Regions from separate parts of the Streptomyces sp. NPDC000075 genome, predicted to be linked through region 3. Evidence: riboswitches for the same ligand, from Rfam matches in the RefSeq annotation. Region 3 holds a riboswitch; each other region holds the start of a gene.
What was found. A riboswitch is a leader RNA that binds a small molecule or an ion and turns the genes downstream of it on or off. The one in region 3 is predicted to bind cyclic di-AMP.
Positions count from the first base shown of each region.

Region 1: it holds a riboswitch for cyclic di-AMP, as region 3 does, so the genes downstream of both, ABT403_RS34995 (transglycosylase family protein) here and ABT403_RS20110 (LysM peptidoglycan-binding domain-containing M23 family metallopeptidase) in region 3, are expected to answer to the same signal.
Region 2: it holds a riboswitch for cyclic di-AMP, as region 3 does, so the genes downstream of both, ABT403_RS09465 (M23 family metallopeptidase) here and ABT403_RS20110 (LysM peptidoglycan-binding domain-containing M23 family metallopeptidase) in region 3, are expected to answer to the same signal.

Region 1 covers NZ_JBEPFL010000046.1:4,655-10,556, reverse strand. The annotation lists gene ABT403_RS35010 (globin domain-containing protein) at 1-465, opposite strand, end outside; gene ABT403_RS35005 (cytochrome P450 family protein) at 587-1,879, shown strand; gene ABT403_RS35000 (transglycosylase family protein) at 2,008-3,114, shown strand; cyclic di-AMP (ydaO/yuaA leader) riboswitch at 3,389-3,557, shown strand; gene ABT403_RS34995 (transglycosylase family protein) at 3,560-4,294, shown strand; gene eno (phosphopyruvate hydratase) at 4,587-5,873, shown strand.
Region 2 covers NZ_JBEPFL010000006.1:26,734-32,635, reverse strand. The annotation lists gene ABT403_RS09475 (HPr family phosphocarrier protein) at 12-293, shown strand; gene ABT403_RS09470 (GntR family transcriptional regulator) at 438-1,103, opposite strand; gene ABT403_RS09465 (M23 family metallopeptidase) at 1,271-2,077, opposite strand; cyclic di-AMP (ydaO/yuaA leader) riboswitch at 2,090-2,249, opposite strand; gene ABT403_RS09460 (M16 family metallopeptidase) at 2,475-3,842, opposite strand; gene ABT403_RS09455 (M16 family metallopeptidase) at 3,863-5,209, opposite strand; gene ABT403_RS09450 (DNA gyrase/topoisomerase IV subunit A) at 5,449-5,902, shown strand, end outside.
Region 3 covers NZ_JBEPFL010000016.1:104,209-110,110, reverse strand. The annotation lists gene ABT403_RS20125 (sensor histidine kinase) at 1-238, opposite strand, end outside; gene ABT403_RS20120 (MBL fold metallo-hydrolase) at 476-1,687, opposite strand; gene ABT403_RS20115 (SGNH/GDSL hydrolase family protein) at 1,839-2,624, opposite strand; gene ABT403_RS20110 (LysM peptidoglycan-binding domain-containing M23 family metallopeptidase) at 2,789-3,781, opposite strand; cyclic di-AMP (ydaO/yuaA leader) riboswitch at 3,786-3,946, opposite strand; gene ABT403_RS20105 (tyrosine-protein phosphatase) at 4,310-5,074, shown strand; gene ABT403_RS20100 (aspartate aminotransferase family protein) at 5,129-5,902, opposite strand, start outside.

The DNA.
Region 1 (5,902 bases), on a different contig from region 3:
CACGCCGATGTCCTCCCCGTACTGGAGGTGGCGTACGACCTCGGCGTCCCACCAGGGCGGGTCCTCGCTCGCGGCGGCGCCGGCCGTCATGGCGTCGGCCATCACCTGGTAGGCCTCGCTCCACGCCTTTTCCACCTCGGGGGTCCAGGCGGCACCGGAGGTGGTGGCGAGGGCGGCGAGCAGGCTGGAGCCGACGGCGGCGTAGTGCTCGGGGCCGACGAGGAACTTGCGGTGGTCGCGGCCGAGGTCGCGGAGATAGGGGAGGAGCGTGTCGTTCTCCAGATGGGAGACGACGTGGGTGAGCGCGGCGAAGAGCCGGTCGCGCTGGCGCTCCAGCTCCCCGGCGGAGTCCGGGAACAGCCGGCGGATCCCGGGGTTGTGCCAGAAGAGGTGGGAGTAGAAGAACTTGACCGCGTGCTCGGCCCGTCTCTCCACCACCGCGAAACTGCTCTTCAAGATCCTCACGTCCACAGGACCGAAGTAGGAATGCCGGACAAGCCGCCGTCAAGTGATGGCCGATCTGCGGACAGCCGCGACGAACCGCATATAAAGGATGGCCGGTAGCGAGCCGGGATACCGTCGACGGGTGCACGAGCAGACCCCCGCCACCCCGCCCGCCCCTTCCGTCCCCGAGGCGCCGACCCTCTTCGACTGGGAGTTCGCCACCGACCCCTACCCGGCCTACGCCTGGATGCGCGAGCACTCCCCGGTGCACCGCGCCACGCTGCCCAGCGGGGTCGAGGCCTGGCTGGTGACCCGGTACGCGGACGCCCGCCAGGCCCTCGCCGACCAGCGGCTGAGCAAGAACCCGGCGCACCACGCGGAGCCGGCGCACGCCAAGGGCAAGACCGGGATCCCCGGGGAGCGCAAGGCGGAGCTGATGACCCACCTGCTCAACATCGACCCGCCGGACCACACCCGGCTGCGCCGGCTGGTGTCGAAGGCCTTCACCCCGCGCCGCGTCGCGGAGTTCACCCCGCGCGTGCAGGAGCTGACCGACCACCTCATCGACGCCATCGTGGAAAAGGCGGGGGCCGCAGGGACGGGGGAGGCGGACCTCATCCACGAGTTCGCGTTCCCGCTCCCCATCTACGCCATTTGCGAGATGCTCGGCGTACCGCGCGAGGACCAGGACGACTTCCGCGACTGGGCCGGGATGATGATCCGCCACGGCGGCGGACCGCGCGGCGGGGTCGCCCGGTCGGTGAAGCGGATGCGCACCTATCTCGGGGAACTGATCCACCGCAAGCGGGATGATCTGGGCAACGACCTCATCTCCGACCTGATCCGGGCGAGTGACCACGGAGACCACCTGACGGAGGCCGAGGCCACCGCGATGGCCTTCATCCTCCTCTTCGCCGGCTTCGAGACGACCGTGAACCTCATCGGCAACGGCGTCCACTCCCTCTTCATGAACCCCGGCCAGCGCGCCCGCCTCCAGGACTCCCTCGCGGCGGGCGAGACCGCCCTGCTGGAGACCGGGATCGAGGAGCTGCTGCGCTACGACGGCCCGGTGGAGCTGGCCACCTGGCGGTTCGCCACCCGCCCGCTGACCCTCGGCGGGCAGGACATCGCCGTCGGCGACCCCGTGCTGGTGGTCCTCGCGGCGGCCGACCGCGACCCCGCGCGCTTCGACGATCCGGACACCCTCGACCTCTCCCGGAGTGACAATCAGCACCTCGGATACGGCCACGGGATCCACTACTGCCTCGGCGCCCCGCTCGCCCGTCTGGAGGGCCAGACGGCGCTCGCGACTTTGCTGAAGCGTCTGCCGGATCTGGAACTTGCCGTTCCCCCTACGGACCTGCGCTGGCGCGGCGGACTCATCATGCGGGGGCTGCGCACCCTCCCCGTCCGCTTCACAGTCCCGAACGCCTGAGGCGGCGCGCGAACCCCGGTGGGGCTGCGGAACTGACCGGAATTCAGTCCTCGGCCGAACTTGTGACATCCGTTCGAAGGGAGCTAGGTTCTGCCGTTACCCCGCCGTTATACGAAAGGTGCAGCCTCATGCTTCCCGGGAACGGCCGCCACAGACGACCCCGTCAGGTCCCCGCCATCGTCGTCACCGCCGGTGTCACCGGCTCAGCGCTGGCCCTGCCGTTGCTCGCCGCCACCGGCGCGAGCGCGGCCGACACCGCGACGTGGGACAAGGTCGCCGACTGCGAGAGCGGCGGCACGTGGAGCGCCAACTCCGGCAGCGGGGCCTACGGCGGACTCCAGTTCACCCTGGAGCAGTGGAAGAACGCGGGCGGACTCGAGTTCGCGGAGCGCCCCGACCTGGCGAGCCGCTCCCAGCAGATAGCCGTCGCCGAGCGGGTGCTGGACTCCCAGGGGCCCCAGGCGTGGTCGCTGTGCTCCACCTCGGCGGGGCTGACCAAGGGCGGGCCCAAGGCCGACGTGGACACCGGCACCTCCAAGACCCCCGGGCCGGTCGGCGCCGCCCCGGTCCGCCCGGACTTCACGGTGCCCGCCACCGGCAAGGGCGGCTCCTCCACGGACTTCGGGGCGCCCACCCCGGCGCCCGGCGCCCCGTCCCCGAGCGTGCTGCCGGACTACCCGCTGGGCGCCGTCAGCGGACTGCCCGTCATGCCGGAGCCGGACTACGGCGTGACGCCCACCCCGACGACCGGCCCCACCGTCCCGCCCACCACTCCCGCGAACCCGGGCAACCCGGGCGACCCGGGCAACGGGAACGGTCTGGGCAACCAGAACGGCCAGGGAAATCCGGGCAACCCGGGCAACTCCAACAACCAGGGCAACCCGGCCAATCCGTCCACCCCCGGCACCCCGACCGCCCCGGTCGACCCGACGGCCCCGGCCACCCCGGGCGCCACGCCCTCCCCTTCGGCCACTCCCACCACAGGAGCCACCGACGGCAGCGGCAAGCACCGCGGCCCGGCCGCCCTGGAGGTGCCGGCGGCCCCTGGCGCGGCGTCAGCCGCCGCCGCGCAGCCCACGTACACGGTGAAGCCGGGCGACAACCTGGCGGCCATCGCGGACGCCAACGGCCTCAAGGGCGGATGGAGCGCCCTCTACAAGGCCAACGAGCAGGTCATCGGCACGGACGCGGATCTCATCAAGCCCGGTCAGAACCTGGATCTAACCAAGAAATAGGGGTAGTTCGGGCAGCCGTTACGGGCTGAATGTCCGTTATCGGCAAGTGAGACATGCATCTCTTCCGGACAACTGGCGTGTCTCATTCCGGAACTTCCGCAAACCCCGCTCCGACCTGCGCAAACGTGCTCCCGAGGAACGCAAGTAGGCCGGTTTCTCCCCAAAATCACACGTTGAACATCGGGGAGAGACCTGTCTACCTTCTGAGTCGCTCGCCACCGCGGGCTCCTTCGACCGCATCGCCGAATCCTGCCGGCGGCCGGAGGGAACAGTCGTCGCGCAAGCGCCGTTGGCAGGAGCGGGGGAACCAAGGTAGTTGCCGGGAAAGGCCGTTGAGAGACGGCCCGCGTACCGGCTAGGGGTGAAGACGCGCAGCAGCGCGGCCGGGCAACTCATCCGCCCGAACCCGACAGCTCACCTCGAAGGCGTCGGTGAGGAGAACTCCATGCTGCTTTCCGGCAAGGGCAAGCACCGTCGCGGCTCCAAGGCCGTCCGCATCGTCACGCTCGCCGGTGTCGCCGGCGTGGCCGTCGCCGCCCCGCTGATGGCCGCCGGCTCCGCCAGCGCCGCCACCGTCTCGGAGTGGGACAAGGTCGCCGCGTGCGAGTCCGGCGGTAACTGGTCCATCAACACCGGCAACGGTTACTACGGCGGCCTCCAGTTCTCCGCCTCCACGTGGGCCGCGTACGGCGGCAAGGCGTACGCCGCGCAGGCCAACCAGGCCAGCAAGTCGCAGCAGATAGCCATCGCCGAGAAGGTCCTCAAGGGCCAGGGCAAGGGCGCCTGGCCGTCCTGCGGCGTCGGCCTGTCCAACTCCGCCTACAACGGCGGCGGCTCGACCACCACCCCGGCCAAGCCGAAGCCGGAGACCAAGCCGGCCCCGGCCAAGCCCGCCCCGGCGAAGCCCTCCACCCCGAAGGCCGACACCGAGACCAAGAGCACCGGCTCCGGCTCCGGCTGGACCCCCTCGAAGCCGGCCCCGTCGAAGCCGTCGACCCCGAAGGCCGAGACCCCGGCCACCGGCAACGGCTCGTACACGGTCAAGGAGGGTGACACCCTCGGCACCATCGCCGACGCCAACGGCGTCAAGGGCGGCTGGGAGAAGCTCTTCGACCTGAACAAGGACATCGTCAAGGACGCTGACCTGATCTTCCCGGGGCAGAAGCTGAAGCTCAGCTGAATTCCCGCGTAACACCCGAGCAGTACCCCGGTACGGCCCGCGGCATCGACGCCCGGCGCGCATCCCCCCGCGCGCCGGGCGTCGTCATGTCCGGGGCCGGGCCGCCTGTTTTCCGCGACCGGGCCCCGCATTTCCAGGGTCCTATGTCCCGGAAGACGGGTATTCGGCCCCTTTTTCGTCCCAGGACCCGGGCGGTCGGCCAGCCGACCGCCCGGAGCCGGTTAGGCTCTAGTCGGCGAGGCCGTCCCAGGCCCCACGCCACCGCACACCCAGCGTCACATCCCAGAAGGAGATGCTCGTGCCGTCCATCGACGTCGTCGTAGCCCGGGAAATCCTGGACTCCCGAGGCAACCCCACGGTCGAGGTCGAGGTGGGCCTCGACGACGGCAGCACCGGCCGTGCTGCCGTTCCGTCCGGCGCCTCCACCGGTGCCTTCGAGGCCATCGAGCTCCGTGACGGTGACCCCAACCGTTACATGGGCAAGGGCGTCGAGAAGGCCGTCCTCGCGGTCATCGAGCAGATCGGCCCGGAGCTCGTCGGTTACGACGCCACCGAGCAGCGCCTGATCGACCAGGCCATGTTCGACCTCGACGCCACCGACAACAAGGGCTCCCTCGGCGCCAACGCCATCCTCGGCGTCTCCCTCGCCGTCGCGCACGCCGCGTCGGAGGCCTCGGACCTCCCGCTCTTCCGCTACCTGGGCGGACCGAACGCGCACCTGCTGCCCGTTCCGATGATGAACATCCTCAACGGCGGGTCGCACGCCGACTCCAACGTGGACATCCAGGAGTTCATGATCGCCCCGATCGGCGCGGAGTCCTTCTCCGAGGCGCTGCGCTGGGGTGCCGAGGTCTACCACACCCTCAAGAAGGTCCTGCACACCAAGGGCCTGTCCACCGGCCTGGGCGACGAGGGCGGCTTCGCCCCGAACCTGGAGTCCAACCGCGCCGCGCTCGACCTCATCATCGAGGCCATCAAGCAGGCCGGCTACACCCCGGGCAAGGACATCGCGCTCGCGCTCGACGTCGCCGCGTCCGAGTTCTACAAGGACGGCAAGTACGAGTTCGAGGGCCAGTCCCGCTCGGCCGCCGAGATGACCGACTACTACGCCGAGCTCGTCGAGGCGTACCCGCTCGTCTCCATCGAGGACCCGCTGTTCGAGGACGACTGGGCCGGCTGGAAGACCATCACCGACCGCCTGGGCTCCAAGGTCCAGATCGTCGGCGACGACCTCTTCGTCACCAACCCGGAGCGCCTGGCCCGCGGTATCGAGGAGGGCTCCGCGAACGCCCTGCTCGTCAAGGTGAACCAGATCGGTTCGCTGACCGAGACCCTCGACGCCGTCGAGATGGCCCAGCGCAACGGCTTCAAGTGCATGATGTCCCACCGCTCCGGCGAGACCGAGGACGTCACCATCGCCGACCTCGCCGTCGCCGTGAACTGCGGTCAGATCAAGACCGGCGCCCCGGCCCGCTCGGACCGCGTCGCCAAGTACAACCAGCTGCTGCGCATCGAGGAGATCCTCGACGACGCCGCGGTGTACGCCGGGCGCAGCGCCTTCCCGCGCTTCAAGGGCTGAGTCCTCGCCTAGCCTCCCTACGTCCCCGC
Region 2 (5,902 bases), on a different contig from region 3:
AGGGCATCACCATGGCAGAGCGCCGCGTCAACGTCGGCTGGGCCGAGGGCCTGCACGCTCGTCCCGCCTCGATCTTCGTCCGCGCGACGACCGCTTCCGGCGTCCCCGTGACCATCGCGAAGGCGGGCGGCGACCCCGTCAACGCCGCTTCCATGCTGGCGGTCCTGGGTCTGGGCGCCCAGGGCGGCGAGGAGGTCGTCCTGGCGTCCGAGGCCGACGGCGCGGAGGCCGCGCTGGACCGTCTCGCGAAGCTGGTCGCGGAGGGCCTGGAGGAACTCCCGGAAACCGTCTGACCCCTTCACACGAAGCCGCGGCCCCGCCATCAGGGGGCCGCGGCTTCGTGCTGTCCGGACGCTAGGGCCCGCCGATAATCACCCCGCCGTGAATACACGGCGGAAAACAATTCCGGCGCCCCTCTTTTTCTTACACGCCCCGCGTTAATTCCGGCCACCCGCCGTGTTTACGGCACGTTGCAAAGTCCTCACCCGGGGCCGGAAAACACCCATCGCCCGCTCCGCGTGGAGCGCGGCCAGCGTGCGGGCCCGTTCCGCGTCCCCCCGCGCCACCGCGTCGACGACCGCCCCGTGCTCCGCCCAGGACTCCACGGGCCGCACCGGCGCCCCCACCTCGTACAGCCAGGCGACCTTGCGCCTGGTCTGCGTCAGCAGCGCGATCAGCCCCGGGCTGCCGGACGCCTGCGCCAGGGTCTCGTGGAACCAGCTGCCCAGCGACCGCAGGTCCTCCCCCTGCGCCCGCCTGGCCCGCTCCTGGCCCAGCCGCACCAGCCCCCGCAGCACCCTCAGGTGCGCCTCGGTCCGCCGCCGGGCCGCGCGCGAGGCGGCGAGGGGCTCCAGCAGCATCCGCAGCTCCAGCAGATCGGCCGCCTCCTGCTCGCTCGGCTCGGCCACGCAGGCCCCCGCGTGGCGCCGGGTGATGACGAACCCCTCCGACTCCAGCGTGCGCAGCGCCTCGCGCACCGGCACGCGCGAGACCCCGTACCGGCGGGCGAGCACCTCCTCGGTCAGCCGGCCGCCCGGCCCGAAAAAGCCCGAGACGATATCGTCGCGAATTGCTGTACACACCGCGTGCGCCGGAATACGCAAGGCCGGACCTCCGCTGGGTTTCGTTCCGATCGACCGTGCTGCCACTGCGACTCTATTGCAACACACGAGGATTTCCGAGAACGCCCGGAAATCCGGAACGGAAACGCGGAAGGCCCCGGCTCGGGGAGCCGGGGCCTTCGCGTGGAAAGGTCAGGTCGGGTGCCGGGTCAGATGCCGACGCCGTGCTGGCGCAGGTAGGCCAGGGGGTTGATGTCCGTGCCGTACGTGGCGCCGGTGCGGGCCTCGAAGTGCAGGTGCGGGCCGCTGGAGTTGCCGGTGGAGCCCGACAGGCCGATCTGCTGGCCGGCGGTGACGGTCTCGCCGACCGAGACGCTCAGCGACATCAGGTGGCCGTACTGGGTGTAGGTGCCGTCGTTGTGGCGGATCACGACGTTGTTGCCGTAGGCGCCGCCCCAGCCGGCCTCGACGATCGTGCCCGCGCCCACCGCGTGGACGGAGGTGCCCTCGTCCGCGTGGAAGTCGATGCCGGTGTGGCTGCCGGAGGACCACATGCCGCCGCCGGCGCCGTACTGGGTGCTGACGTAGGAGCCGTCGACCGGGGCGACGAAGGTGTTGGCGCGCTTGCGGGCCTCTTCCTTGGCGGCCTTCTCCGCGGCTTCCTTCTCGGCCTTCTCCTTGGCCTCGGCCATGCGCTTGGCCTCGAAGGCGCGGGTCTTCGCGTCGGCCTCGGCCTGCGCCTGGGCGGCGACGGACTCGGCGGCGGTCTGCTGGGTCGCGGCCTGGACCTCGATGTCGTCCTGGAGGCCGTCGGCGACGACGACGGCGTTCAGCGCGCCGGTGTCCTCGACGGAGGGGCCCCCGTGGGAGTCGGCGGCGAAGGCGGGGGCCGCCAGGGTGCCCACCACGCCGGTGGTGGCAAGGGCGGCTATGCCGGCGTAGCCGGCGGTCTTGCGGCTCAGACGGCTCGAACCACGGTGCTTACCGGAACCGGCTGCACGACTGCCAAACGCCATGGCGGGGGTGATCCTTTCCTTCCCTCTCGCCTACCGGGTTAGCTGACGGGTTCGGAGCAGGAAGGTCTCCTACGGCCCCCCTCTGACGAGGCGGTCCGATTCACCCCAGGGACTGATGTGGGTCCCCGGCTCCCCAGGCTCGCGCCTGACGGGGACTCGGCGATCGCTGTCCGGTGCCGCGGATGCGGCTGGCACAACTGACGGACAGCACGCCTGACGCTAGGCGGATCATCAGTCAATCGCCAAACAGACGAGCGGATTTGTTGCGTACGCCACACCGCATAACCGCAACCACATCACTAAACGGACAAAGGGGGCCCGGTGGACGCTCCACCGGGCCCCCTCCGCGTGGGGTGGGATCAGGCCGACTTCCGGTCAGTTGCCGGTAGACCGCCGGTCAGTTGGTGACGACCGTGACCTCGCCGATCCCGAGGGCCAGGACGGGCTCCTCGATCTGCGCCGCGTCGCCGACGAGGATCGTGACCAGCCGGTCCACCGGGAAGGCGCTCACGACCGCCGAAGTGGCCTCCGCCGTACCGGTTTCGGCCAGCCGCGCGTACAGCCGCGCCTGGTAGTCGTCCGGCAGCTCCTGCTCCACCTGGTCGGCCAGCGTCCCGGCGACCGAGGCGGCCGTCTCGAACTTCAGCGGGGCCACGCCCACCAGGTTCTGCACCGCCACGTCGCGCTCGGCGTCCGTGAGGCCCTCGGCGGCGAGGGTGCGCAGCACCTGCCACAGGTCCGCCAGGGCCGGACCGGTGTTGGGGGTGTCCACCGAGCCGCTGATGGCGAGCATCGAGGCGCCCTTGCCGTCGGCCGTGGAGCGCAGCACCTGGCCGAAGGCGCGCACGCCGTACGTGTAGCCCTTCTCCTCGCGCAGCACCTTGTCCAGACGGGAGGTCAGGGTGCCGCCCAGGCAGTAGGTGCCGAGGACCTGCGGGGCCCAGACGATGTCGTGCCGGTCCGGCCCGATCCGGCCGATCAGCAGCTGGGTCTGGACGGCCCCGGGCCGGTCCACGATGATCACGCGGCCGGTGTCGTCGGCCGTCACCGGCGGTACCGGCAGGGGCTCGGCGGTGTTGCCCGTCCAGGCGCCCAGGGTGTCGGCGAGGACAGCGTCCAGGTCGACGCCGGTCAGGTCGCCGACGATCACCGCGGTGGCGGTGGAGGGGCGTACGTGGGCCTCGAAGAAGGCGCGCACGGCGGCGGAGTCGATCCGCGCGACCGTCTCCTCCGTGCCCTGGCGGGGGCGGGACATGCGCAGCGTGGCCGGGAACAGCTCCTTGGAGAGCTCCTTGGCCGCGCGGCGCTGCGGGTTCGCCTGCTCGTGCGGGATCTCGTCGAGCCGGTTGCGCACCAGCCGGGCGACCTCGGCGTCGTCGAAGGCGGGGGCGCGCAGCGCCTCGGCCAGCAGCCCGAGCGCCTTGGGCAGGCGGGAGACCGGGACCTCCAGGGAGACGCGCAGGCCGGGGTGGTCGGCGTGGGCGTCGAGGGTGGCGCCGCAGCGCTCCAGCTCGGCGGCGAACTCCTCGGCGGAGTGCTTGTCGGTGCCCTCCGACAGGGCGCGGGCCATGATGGTGGCCACCCCGTCGAGACCCTCGGGCTCGGCGTCGAGCGGGGCCGCGAGGTTGACCTCGACGGCGACGACCTGCTGGCCGGGGCGGTGGCAGCGCAGCAGGGTCAGGCCGTTGCCGAGGGTGGAGCGCTCGGGGGCGGGGAAGGCCCACGGCGCGGCCTCGCCGGCCTCCGGGCGCGGGTGGAAGGTCATCGTGACGGCTGCGGTGTCGCTCACTGCTCCGCCCCCTCGTTCTCGTCGCTCTCGTCGTTCTCTTCGGAGCCGGGCAGCGGCTCGTAGACCAGGACCGCGCGGTTGTCGGGGCGCAGCCGGGCGGCGGCCACGGCCTGCACCTCCTCCGCGGTGACGGCCAGGACCCGCTGGACGGCGGTCAGGGCCAGCTGCGGGTCGCCGAACAGGACCGCAAAGCGGCACAGTTCGTCGGCGCGGCCGGCGACGGTGCCCAGCCGGTCCAGCCACTCGCGCTCCAGCTGCGCCTGGGCGCGCTCCATCTCGTCGGCCGTGGGGCCCTCGGCGGCGAACCGGGCGAGCTCCTCGTCGACGGCCGCCTCGATGGCGGGGACCTCGACGCCGCTGGAGGTCTTGACGTCCAGCCAGCCCAGGGAGGGGGCGCCGGCCAGCCGCAGCAGGCCGAAGCCGGCCGCGACGGCGCTCTGGTCGCGGCGGACCAGGCGGTTGTGCAGGCGGGAGGACTCGCCGCCGCCGAGGATCGTCAGCGCCACGTCGGCGGCGTCGCACTCGCGGGTGCCGTCGTGCGGCAGGCGGTAGGCGGCCATCAGCGCGCGGGCCGGGACCTCCTCGACGATCTCCTCGCGGAGCTGCCCGCCCATGGTCTCGGGGAGGGTGCCGTCGCGGGGCGGCTGCTTGCCGTCGTGCGCCGGGATGCTGCCGAAGTACTTCTCGACCCAGGCGAGGGTGCGCTCGGGGTCGATGTCGCCCACGACCGACAGGACGGCGTTGTTGGGCGCGTAGTACGTACGGAAGAAGTTCCGGGCGTCCTCGAGGGAGGCGGCGTCCAGATCGGCCATGGAGCCGATCGGGGTGTGGTGGTACGGGTGGCCCTCGGGGTAGGCCAGGGCGGTCAGCCGCTCGAAGGCCGTGCCGTACGGGACGTTGTCGTAGCGCTGGCGGCGCTCGTTCTTGACGACGTCGCGCTGGTTCTCCATGGACTCCTCGTCCAGGGCGGCGAGCAGCGAGCCCATGCGGTCCGCCTCCAGCCACAGGGCGAGCTCCAGCTGGTGGGCCGGCATCGTCTCGAAGTAGTTCGTGCGCTCGAAGCTGGTGGTGCCGTTCAGCGAACCGCCGGCGCCCTGGACGAGCTCGAAGTGCCCGTTGCCCGGTACGCTCGCCGAGCCCTGGAACATCAGGTGCTCGAAGAGGTGAGCCAGACCGGTCCGCCCCTTGACTTCGTGGCGCGAGCCGACGTCGTACCAGAGGCAGACGGCGGCGACCGGGGTGAGGTGGTCCTCGGACAGCACCACGCGCAGGCCGTTGGCCAGCCGGTGCTCGGTCGCTGTCAGGCCGCCGGAGCCGGCCTGAGCTGTGGCCGTGTGACCCATGGGCATGTGGTCCCTTCGATCGCGATGCAGAGATTTCCTATCGGCCTGCCACTGTATGCAAGCGCGCAGGTGCGCGGAGAAGTTCCCAGTCCCCGGGCTCCCCCGAGGACTCCGTCCAGGGGGTACCCCCAGGGTCGGGGTCGGCGTTGTCGGTGCCTCGGGCCACAATGGTCCGCGTCGACCCCGTCGCACACCCCAGCACGTACACCCCCCGAATCTTGGTTAGGAGCGCCGCAGCGATGGCCCGCCGCAGCACGAAGACCCCGCCGCCGGAGGATTTCGAGGAGAAGATCCTCGACATCGACGTCGTCGACGAAATGCAGGGCTCCTTCCTCGAGTACGCGTACTCGGTGATCTACTCCCGGGCCCTGCCGGACGCCCGGGACGGCATGAAGCCGGTACACCGGCGCATCGTCTACCAGATGAACGAGATGGGCCTGCGCCCCGACCGCGGGTACGTGAAGTGCGCCCGCGTCGTCGGCGAGGTGATGGGCAAGCTCCACCCGCACGGCGACCAGTCGATCTACGACGCCCTCGTGCGCATGGCCCAGCCGTTCTCGATGCGGCTGCCGCTGGTCGACGGCCACGGCAACTTCGGTTCGCTCGGCAACGACGACCCGCCGGCCGCGATGCGCTACACCGAGTGCAAGATGGCCGACGCGACGTCGCTGATGACGGAGTCGATCGACGAGG
Region 3 (5,902 bases):
CGGCGAGCGCTCCGACGGCCAGCAGGGCGCAGCCCGCGAGCACCGGCCACAGCCGCGCGTCCCGCTCCCCGGCGCCCCCGCCGAGCTGGAGGGTGAAGATCACGGCGGCGGTGCCGCTGAGCCCGGCGGCGAGCGTGGGCAGCACGGCGGCGCGGACCGGCTGGGGGCGTATCTGCCGGCCGGTTCCCGGGGCGGCGTGTCTCGACGGGGCGTGGCGGGCGGGGCGGAGTGCGGACATCGGCGTCCTCGGTACGTGGGTCCGGAACCCGGTTCCAGTTCCGGGGCCCGGTGTTGATCACCGGATACCCACGCTAGACCGCACGCTCCCGCGGTCGTTGCCCAGTTGGGGAACTTGGCCGCGCTGCTTCCCGCTCCCGACGGAGCGCTCGTACGACAGCCCGAATGCGCCGGGAGCGCGCACGCCCGTACGGCTCGGGGCGTGCGCGCTCCACGGGCCGGGGAACCCCGGGCCGGTTCAGGAACCCACGGCCTCCGGTTCACCGATCCCGGCGGACGGGGCGGGGACCGGCTCGGCCGCGCCGGTCCCCGCGGGGGCGGTGAGGCCGGCGAGGGGGGTGGTGCCCGCGACGAAGGGGCGCCACCAGGGTGCGGCCGGGGCGTCCGGGGCTCCGGGTTCGAAGGGCTGGCCCGGGATGGGCAGGGCGACGGCCGCCCCGGCGGCGCCGGCCGCGGCGACGGTGCCCTCGCCGGGCTCGTCCCACGGGTGCGGGGCCAGGTTGAAGGTGCCCCAGTGGATGGGCAGCATCGTGCCGGCCGGGGCGCCGCCCTGGAGGTCGAGGTGGGCCCGCATGCCTTCCTCGGGGGTCATGTGGATGTCGGGCCAGTACTCCGAGTACGCCCCGATCTGGATCATCGTGGCGTCGAAGGGGCCGTGCTCGGCGCCGATCTCCTTGAAGCCCGGGAAGTAGCCGGTGTCGCCGCTGTGGAAGATCCGGTGCTCCTCGCCGGCGACCACCCAGGAGGCCCACAGGGTGAACTGCTGGTTGCGCAGGCCGCGCCCGCAGAAGTGGCGGGCCGGGGTGGCCGTCAGGGAGAGGCCGGCGACCTCGGTGGTCTCGTTCCAGTCCAGCTCGCGCAGCCGGCCCGGGGCGACGCCCCAGCGCTCCAGGTGGGCGCCGACCCCGAGCGGGACGGCGAAGACCGTGTCCGTACCGGCCAGAGCCTTGACGGTGGGCAGGTCCAGGTGGTCGTAGTGGTCGTGGGAGATGACGACCACGTCGACCTCGCCCAGGGAGGCCAGCGGCACCGGTACGGGGTGCAGGCGCTTGGGGCCGGCGAAGGGGAAGGGGGAGCAGCGCTCGCCCCAGACGGGGTCGAAGAGCACGCGGCGGCCGTCGATCTCGGCGAGCACGCTGGAGTGCCCCATCCAGGTCAGGCGCAGTCCGCTCGCCGGCGGCTTGGCCAGCTCGGCGAGGGTGGTGGGGTAGACGGGGATCGGCGCGCCGGGGTTGCGCCGGATCCGCTGCTCCTTGTGGAAGTAGATCTTGGCGAATTCCAGCATGGAGCCGGAAGGCCTGGTCCTGGCCCCCACCGGGTTCTGGAAGACGCCGTCGGCGAAGTTCGGGGAGCGCAGGATGCGCTCCAGCCGTGCGCCGGACGGGTCCGCGCCGAAGGCTTCGGGCCGCAGGGCGCGCAGCCGGGGACGCAGGGGAAGGGAGCCGGTCAAGGCGCCTCCTGGGGAGTGCGGGTGGGGTGGGGTACGCCCACGACCATCCCAACGCGCACCGGCTTCCGGGGATTCCGCCCCGCCGTCTCCCGTCCGCGCGTACGGGCCGTGCGGCAGGGGCCCGGCCCGGGGCCGGGCCCTGCCGTACGGCTTACAGCGGGAGCAGGTCCGGGCGCTTGGCCTCGACGTGGTCGCCGGAGGACTCCCCGCGCAGCCGCCGCCCGATCCAGGGGACGAGGTGCTCACGCGCCCACTGGATGTTGTCCCGGGTGACGTCCACGGAGCCGCGCGGCGCGGCCGGCGGCCAGGGCTGGTCGGGGTCGGCCGGCACGTCGTAGCCGAGGACCTGCGCGGCGCGCAGCGCGACGCGGGTGTGGCCCTCGGGCGAGAGGTGGAGGCGGTCGCCGTCCCAGGCGCGGCGGTCCTGTACGGTCTTCAGCGACCAGAGGTCGAGCACGGGGCAGCCGTAGCGGTCCGCGATGGCCCGCACGTGGACGTTGTACGTCGCGATCTTGCCCCGCAGGTGCTTGAGGACCGGGACGCCCCGGGTGTCGAAGCCGGTGGTGATCATCACGAGGCCGACGGAGGCCGTGAGGTCGGCCACGGCCGCCTCGAAGCGTTCGGCGACGTCGTCGGGGTCGCTGCCGGGCCGGATGATGTCGTTGCCGCCCGCACAGAAGGAGACGAGGTCGGGGGCGAGTTCCTTGGCCCGCGGAACCTGCTCCTCCACGATCTGGTCGAGCACCTTGCCCCGTACCGCGAGGTTCGCGTACCGGAAGTCGTGCTCGTCGCGCTGATCCGCCAGGAGCACGGCGAACCGGTCCGCCCAGCCGAGATAGGAATCCCCGGGTCCCGGGTCCCCCACGCCTTCGGTGAAGCTGTCCCCGATCGCCGCGTACGAGCCGATGGTCTTGAGTGTCGTCTTCGTCGCTGCCACGGGAACCCATCCTTCACCCCCGTCGCCAACCTACGCCAACGTAATGAGGGGTTGACGGACCGTGATCTATACCACGCGGGGGATAAGGAATAAGTACAAGCGGGGCCGGGACCCCCCTCGGGTCCCGGCCCCACGCATTGCCGGCGCCATGCCGCCGGACGGTCTCAGACGCTGACGCCCTTCGAGCGGAGGTAGGCCAGCGGGTCGATGTCGGAGCCGTAGGAGGGGCCCGTGCGGATCTCGAAGTGGAGGTGCGGGCCGGTGACGTTGCCGGTGGCGCCGGAGAGCCCGATGGTCTGGCCGGCGGTGACGGTCTGGCCCGTCGAGACGTTCAGCTGGGACAGGTGGCCGTACTGGGAGTACTTGCCGTCGGCGTGCCGGATGACGACCTGGTTGCCGTACGCACCGCCCCAGCCTGCGGAAACCACGGTGCCCGCGCCGACGGCCCGGACGGTGGTGCCGGTGCTCGCGATGAAGTCGACGCCGGTGTGGTAGCCGGAGGACCACATGGCGCCGGGGGTGCGGTACGCGGTGGAGACGCCGCCGCTGACGGGGGCGACGAACCCGGCGGCGCTCGCGGGCGCGGACTGGGCGGCCGGAGCGGACTGCTTCATTCCGCGGGACGGGGCGGCGGCGCCCTTCAGCGGCGTGGCGCCGGAGGCGCCGGCCGTGCCCGCCCCGGCGGCGGAGCCCTCGGAGGCGGCGGAGCCGGAGGCGTCCTCACCGGCCGCCGGAGTGCCGGTCGAGGTCTCCTCGGCGGGCGCTTCAGCCGCCTTCGGGGCGGGGGCCGCGCCCCGGCCGCCGAGGGTCAGGCGCAGCCCCGGGTGGATGAGGGACGGGTCGTCGCCGACGGCCTCGCGGTTGTCGGCGTACAGCCGCTCCCAGCCGCCGGAGAGGCCGTGCCCGGCGGCGATCGTCGAGAGGCAGTCACCGGAGACGACCGTGTAGGTGGAGGGGGCGGCGGGGGCGGCCGTCCGCGCCGCCGTCGGGGCCTGGGCCGGGGCGGCGGCCGGGGCCGCGGCGGCGGGGGTCGCGGCCTGGGCGCCCGCGGCGGCCGTCAGCGGCAGCGCGAGGGCCGCGCCGCCGGTGCCGGCGAGGGCGAGGCCGCGGGATATGGAACGGGACTTCGGACGGCGGTGCTTACCCTTTCCGGGCATGGCGAATTCCTCTCCGGCGCCTGCGAGGTGAGCTGTCGGGTTCGGACTGGAGATGTCCGGCCGTACGGGTACGGCTTCACCCCGAGCCGTTCCGGAATGATCCGGAACGGCGGTTCACCTGGTTCCCCCGCTCCTGCCGCGCGCATGGTTGGTCGGGTGAGGTTCCCGGGCGGCGGCAGGATTAGGCGGTCCACCCGGATCGCTCGCGAAGGTAATCCAGCGGGACCACGGGCAACAAGCCGTGAATTCCCTGACGGAATAGCAGGTATGAGGGATCAACGGAATGACGGTCACCCTGCGTCCATTCCGGATCCGCAACAGCCGCCCCGGCAAGGGAATTCGGTTTTCGCGATCAGGCACGCACGGTCACCGTATGATCTGGCTCACGGAGTTCGGCCCGATCTCTCGTCCACCTATGGCAAGTTGGTCCCAACCAGAGCAATTCGGACAAGCGGCACGCGCGAAGGAGCAGACGTGACCCAGCAGATACCCCAGGACCTGCCCGCACACCCCGAGCCCACGCCCGAGATGACCGGAGTGCGCAATTTCCGTGACGTGGGCGGACTGCCGACCACGGACGGACGGAGGGTCAGGCCGGGACGACTGTTCCGAAGCGGACATCTGGCGCATGCCACCGAAACCGACGCAGAGTTCCTCTCCTCCCTCGGTCTGCACACCGTCTTCGACTTCCGCAACCGCGCCGACCGGGCCCTGGAGGGGCCGGACGTCGAACTGCCAGGCGTGCGCAACGTGAACATCCCGCTCTCGGACCCGGCCGACGGCGGGGAGTTCTGGCGGATGGTCCGCGAGGGCGGCATCGACCGGCTCCGCGCGCTCCTGGGCGGGGGCAGGGCCGCCGCCCGCATGGCGGAGTCGTACCGGGAGATGGTCCGCACCCGCACCGCCGAGCACGGCCGCGTGGTGCAGGCGCTCGCCGAGGACAGCGTGCCGGCGCTGATGCACTGCGCGGCCGGCAAGGACCGGGCGGGGCTGGCGGTCGCCGTCACCCTGCTCGCGCTCGGGGTCGACCGCGACGCGATCACGGCGGACTACATGGAGTCGGACGCCCCGCACAACCGCTACCGGATGGTGCGCCGCGACGACACCCCCGAGACCCGCGACCCCGAGGTGACCGAGCTGCTGGCGCCGCTGTTCGATGCCCGGCCCGCGTACCTGGCCGCCGCGTACGAGACCATCGACGCGCACTGGGGCGGGGTGGAGCGCTACCTCCGGGAGGGCCTCGGGCTCACCCCCGCGACCCGCGAGCGGCTGCGGGACCGGCTGCTGGACTGACCGGCCCGGCGCGGGGCCCCGGCGAACCGGGGCCCCGTACGCCGACCCCACCGCCTAGCGGTTGCCGACCGCCTGCTTCACCAGGGTCCGGCCGAAGTCCCACATCAGTGAGCCCCCGCCGTGCGCCTCGTCCATGACCTCGCGGAAGGCGGCCACGAACCGGTCCACGTCCGCCTCGTCCACGATCAGCGGCGGGATCAGCTTGATGACCTCCAGGTGGTCCCCCGAGACCTGGGTGAGGATCCGGTGCCGGTTGAGCAGCGGCACCACGACCATCTGCGCGAACAGCCCCTTGCGGGCCGCCTGGAGCATCGCCCAGCGGCCGCGCAGGCCCAGCGAGGACGGCCGGCCGAACTCGATGCCGATCATCAGCCCGCGGCCCCGCACCTCGTGCAGCATCTCGTACTCGTCCACCAGGGCGGCCAGCCGCCCGCGCAGCAGGTCGCCCATGGCACGGGCGTTGGCCACCACCTCCTCGTCCTCCATGACGTGGAGGACCGCCAGCCCGGCGGCCATCGCCTGCGCGTTGGAGCCGAAGCTCGCGGAGTGCACCAGCACCCGGTCCATGGACGAGTACACCTTCTGGAAGATCCAGTCCTTGCCCAGGGTCGCCCCGACGGGCACGTAGCCGCCGGAGAGGGCCTTGGCCACGCAGACCAGGTCCGGCTCCACGCCCGGTTCGTTCTGGTACGCGTAGAAGTCCCCGGTACGGCCCAGTCCGGTCTGCACCTCGTCGGCGATCAGGAGCGCCTTGTGCCGGTGCAGGAGCTCCTGGGCGGCGCGCAGGAACCCGGGCGGGGCCGCGTGCACCCCCTTGCCCTGGATCGG